2 regions of the Microbacterium hominis genome follow, and region 2 is predicted to be linked to the other one. Evidence: predicted binding sites of a transcription regulator. Region 2 holds the regulator's gene; the other holds the start of a gene.
What was found. Region 2 encodes HspR, which represses chaperone genes until heat shock. Its sites were predicted from a motif close to AAGTTGAGTCNNNNNGACTCAACTT; they were not measured.

Region 1: the regulator HspR is predicted to act here: its motif matches at 993-1,017, upstream of HQM25_RS14075 (Hsp20/alpha crystallin family protein).

Annotation. Positions count from the first base shown of each region.
Region 1 covers NZ_CP054038.1:3,104,787-3,107,174, forward strand. Annotated here, with positions in the region: gene HQM25_RS14070 (MarR family winged helix-turn-helix transcriptional regulator) at 3-443, shown strand; gene HQM25_RS14075 (Hsp20/alpha crystallin family protein) at 507-962, opposite strand; gene HQM25_RS14080 (hypothetical protein) at 1,494-2,388, shown strand, end outside.
Region 2 covers NZ_CP054038.1:3,744,635-3,747,022, reverse strand. Annotated here, with positions in the region: gene HQM25_RS16775 (DnaJ C-terminal domain-containing protein) at 1-959, shown strand, start outside; gene HQM25_RS16770 (heat shock protein transcriptional repressor HspR) at 1,076-1,570, shown strand; gene HQM25_RS16765 (DUF2252 domain-containing protein) at 1,580-2,388, opposite strand, start outside.

The sequences.
Region 1 (2,388 bases), 640 kb from region 2:
GCATGACCGACCGCCGCCTGGCCGTGGATGCGTGGGAGAGCCTCTTCCGCGCGCAGTACGAGGTGTTCGCCGAGATCAGCGCCGACTTCGACGGCAGCGACCTCACGCAGGCCGAGTACGACGTGCTCCTCACCGTCACGCGCGCGCCCGAGATGACGGCGCGACTGCGCGATGTCACGCGCAACATGCTCATCAGCCAGCCGAGCGTCTCGCGGCTGGTCGACCGCATGGCCGCGCGCGGACTGCTGTCGAAGTGCAGCGATCCCGACGACGGCCGCGGAGCACTGGTGACCGCCACCCCGATCGGCGCGTCGGCGTTCCACGCGCTCGCGCTCTCCCACGGGCGTTCGATCGCGCAGCGCATGTCCGTGCTGTCCGACTCGGAACTCGCGGAACTCCAGGCCCTCACCGCGAAGCTGCGCGGGCGAGGACTCCGCGACTGACATGCAGAGAAGTGGATGCTCCGCCCGGCGCCGGGCGAAGCATCCACTTCTCTGGTCTGGGGGTTACTGCTCGACGGGCTGAGGCTCGTCGGTGGACTCGTGGGCGCGCAGCACTTCACCCTCACGCTCGGTGGAGACGGAGATCTTGCGCGGCTTGGCCTTCTCGCTCACCGGGATCGTCACGCTCAGCACGCCGTGGGCGTACGCAGCCGAGATGCGGTCGGTGTCGACGCCCTGGCCGAGGTTGAGCTGACGCAGGAAGGTGGCGGCTTCGCGCTCGCGGGTGATCCACTTCACGCCCTCTCCGCTGGGGAGCGTGCGCTCGGCACGGATCGTGAGCAGCTGGCCGTCCACGTCGATGTCGACCGAGCCCGGGTCGATGCCGGGGAGGTCGGCGGTCAGCACGTAGTGGTCGCCGTCGCGATAGAGGTCCATCGGCATGCGGCGCGGGCCGCGGCGCACGTCGAAGATGCCCGCAGCGAGGCGGTCGAGGTCACGGAACGGGTCATACGTTGCCATGGTCATCTCCTTGATGTCATGTGGTCGTGAAAGTTGAGTCGAGGCGGCTCAACTGGCATCGAGATTAGCACTCTCAGTGGGTGAGTGCTAACGCTTTGCGGGCCGATTCGCGCACGGCGAACACCGCCTCGTTGGCCGCGGTCGCCACTCATGCTCGTGGGGCGGCTTCTGCGGCATCCTGAGCCTCGACGACGCAGAACGCGACCCACGAACCGGCGGGCACCGACGGCCACTCGACCGTGGGGTGCCTCCTGCGGCATCCACACCCCCGCCCCCGCACAACGCGACCCACGAACCGGCGGGGCACCAACGGCCACTTGACCATGGGGCGCCTCCTGCGGCACCCACACCCCCGCCCCCGCACAACGCGACCCACGACCCTTGCGACAGTGGACACCCCGCTGCACGTGGGGCGCTTCCGGCAGGGTGGCGCGCGCCTCCCCGACCCTCCCCAGGCGGGGTCTCGGGCGGATTCCTCCACACCGGCCCCCGGGCGGCGCGCCGGGCCGTCCGGGGCGCGAAGGTAGGTGGATGCCGCGCCCCCGTCCGCTCCCCGCATCCCTCGGCACGACGTTCACCGTCGTCGAAGCGGCCGCCGCTGGGGTGAGTGCGGGGCGACTGCGCGCCGCGGATCTGGATCGGCCGTTTCGCGGCGTGCGGATCGCGCCCGACCCGATCGTCACGACCGCCGACGAGCCGACACCCACCGCGGACGAAGTCGCGCGTGCCACGACGCTGCGCCTCGCCGGCGCCGCGGCGAAGGTCGTGAGTCATCGCGCGTTCTTCGGGGGTCGCACCGCCGCCGTGCTGCACGGTCTCCCCGTCGATCCGGGGTCGCATCTCGTCGTGGGTGTCGTGCGACCGCACCGGCCTCCGCGGCGGCCGGGCGTGCGCGGGGTCAAAGTCTCCGATTCGCTGGTGCACGTCGTCGAAGTCGAGGGTCTGCGCGTGTCGTCACCGGCGAGCACGTGGGCGATGCTCGCGACCGAGCTGACCACGCGGGAACTCGTGCACGTCGGCGACGCGATCGTGCGGATCCCGCGCGACGAGCACGGCCGCCTCCAGCCGGAGAGCCGGCTCGCCACACCCGCGCAGCTGAAGAGCGCGGTGCAGGCGGGTCGCCGCGCCGGTGCCGCACGACTGCGCGACGCGCTCACGCTGATCCGGGTGGGCAGCGCGTCGCCTCTCGAGTCGGACTTCAGAATGGATGCCGCGCACGCCGGCCTGCCTCACTTCGAGCTCGACGTCGAGATCCTCGACGGCCGCGGCAGGCGTCTCGGCATCAGCGAGTTCGCGCATCGCCCGACGAAGACGGTGGTGGAGGTCGAGGGCGACCATCACCGAGTGAGCCGCAAGCAGTGGAACCGAGACATCGACAAGTACGCCGATTACGCCGCGGCGGGGTGGGAAGTCGTCCGGCTGACGT
Region 2 (2,388 bases):
TCGGTGTCTCCAAGGACGTCAGCGACGCCGATCTCAAGAAGACCTACCGCAAGCTCGCCCGCGAGTACCACCCCGACTCGAAACCCGGAGACGCGGCCGCCGAGGCCAAGTTCAAGGAGATCAGCGAGGCGTACTCGGTGCTGAGCGACCCCGAGCAGCGCAAGGAGTACGACCAGATCCGCGCGATGGGCGCCGGCGGCGCCCGCTTCACCGCGGGCGGTCAGGGCGCCGGCGGCTTCGAGGACGTCTTCAGCATGTTCGGGCAGTCCGGGCGCGGCGGCGGACGATTCCAGGCCGGCGACTTCGACGACATCTTCTCGATGTTCAACCAGCAGCAGGGCGGAGCCGGCTTCGGGTCGGGCCGCTTCGGCCAGTCGACGGGTGGGTACCGCGGATACGGCGGTCCCACCCGCGGCGCCGACGTCACCGCGCGCACGACGCTCGACTTCGTGACAGCCGCGGCGGGCGAGACGATCACGCTGCAGGGCGAAGAGGGCAGGCCGTTCAAGGTCAAGATCCCCGCCGGCGTCGCCGACGGGCAGAAGATCCGCCTGCGCGGCCGTGGCCGGCCCTCGCCCGACGGCGGCGAGGCCGGCGACATCGTCGTGCAGGTCACGGTGCGCCCCCACGCCGTCTTCTCGCGCGACGGGCTGAACCTGCGTGTCACGGTGCCGGTCACCTTCACCGAGGCGGCGCTCGGCGCCACCATCGAGGTGCCGACGCTGACCGGCGACCACGTGAAGCTGCGCGTCGCCCCCGGAACCCCCTCGGGGCGCGTGCTGCGCGTCAAGGGCCGGGGCATCACGACCGCCAAGGGCACCGGCGATCTGCTCGCCGAGGTGCAGGTGGCCGTGCCCGCGCACCTCGACGACGCCGCGCGCGAGGCGCTCGAGCGCTTCCACGAGCTGGAGCCGAAGGAGAACCCGCGCGCCGACCTGATGGCCAAGGCGCGCGGCTGACATGCTCGAGAACAGGTGTTCCGCCGAGAACAGGATGCTTCGCCCCGCGTTCATCCTGTGTGCGGCGGATCACCTGTTCTCAGTGACGGGTTGACAGGAGTCGGGAGGAAGAGCGCATGGCCGAGCGTGACCGCATCGACCCCGACGCGCCGATCTTCGCGATCGCGGCGGCTGCGGAGCTCTCGGGCATGCACCCGCAGACGCTGCGCCAGTACGACCGGCTCGGTCTCGTCGTGCCCGCGCGCACCCAGGGGGGCTCACGGCGCTACTCGCTGCGCCATGTCGAGCAGCTGCGCGAGGTCGCGCGCCTGTCGGCGGATGGGCTGAGCCTGCCCGGCATCGCCCGCATCCTCGAGCTCGAGAACCGGGTGCGCGAGCTTCACGAGCGCGTGCGCGATCTCGAGCAGCGGGTCGAGGCCGAGCTGGAGCGGCGTCCCGGCGCCCGCGTCTTCGCCGCCAGCGTGAACGGACCCGCTGTGTCGCTGCGCTCCGGGGTGCGGGTGCGGCGCGCGACGGAGGTCGTCGTGTGGCGTCCGCTGCGGGCCATCGAGCCGGGACCGGCCGCGCCGGGGCCGGCCGCGCAGGGGCATCCCGAGCCCGACGACGCGTAGAACGCGCGCTCAGGCGGTCGCGTCGACCCCGCGGTGCGTGCAGAACAGCTTCCAGTCCTCGTACGACAGATCGGCGTAGGCGTAGGCCCAGGCGAGGATCGCCTCGCCCACCACCTTCCCGCCCCCGACGTACCCGGCGACGGTCGACGCGTTCGGAGACTGGCCGTGGGCGCGCGCGAGTGTCGCCGCGCACGCGTCGGCGTACCAGCGGAACCCGCTGTCGTCGAGCGCCTCCATGTCGAACCCGCCCTTCTTGTCGTGGAACTGGCGGATGTAGAAGTCGCGCTGCGCCCCGTGCTCGGAACGGCGCACGTGGCCGAGGAAGGGGTCGGACACCGACTGCAGGATCCGCTGCATCGCGACCACGCGCCCGCCGTCGCCGTTCAGCTCCGTGTAGCGGGTGGCCTCGGGGGGCTGAGGCACACGGCCGTGCTCGACGAGCACGCTCGGCCCCGCCTCCTTGCCCTGCAGCAGCAGCGCGCCCCCGTCGCCGTCCTGCAGCGAGATGAGGAAGCAGCGCGTGCCGACGCTGCCGACTCCGACCACCCGCATCGCGACGTCGGCGAGGGCGTAGTTGCGCAGCACGACGCGGATGTCGACGTGCGCCGACGCGACGTACTCGCTGAGCGTGTGGAGCACGCGCTCCTCGATCTCGGGGGTGGCATGCGACATGACCGGGGGAGCGTCGATGAAGACGAGACGACCGTCGTCGGCGCGGTTCGTGAGCTTTCGCGCTGCACGCTTGCCCGTGCGCTTCTCGGCATCGGCCACGGTCTGGGCGATGATCGCCCGGGTCTCCGCGTCGGTCGCCTTCTCGG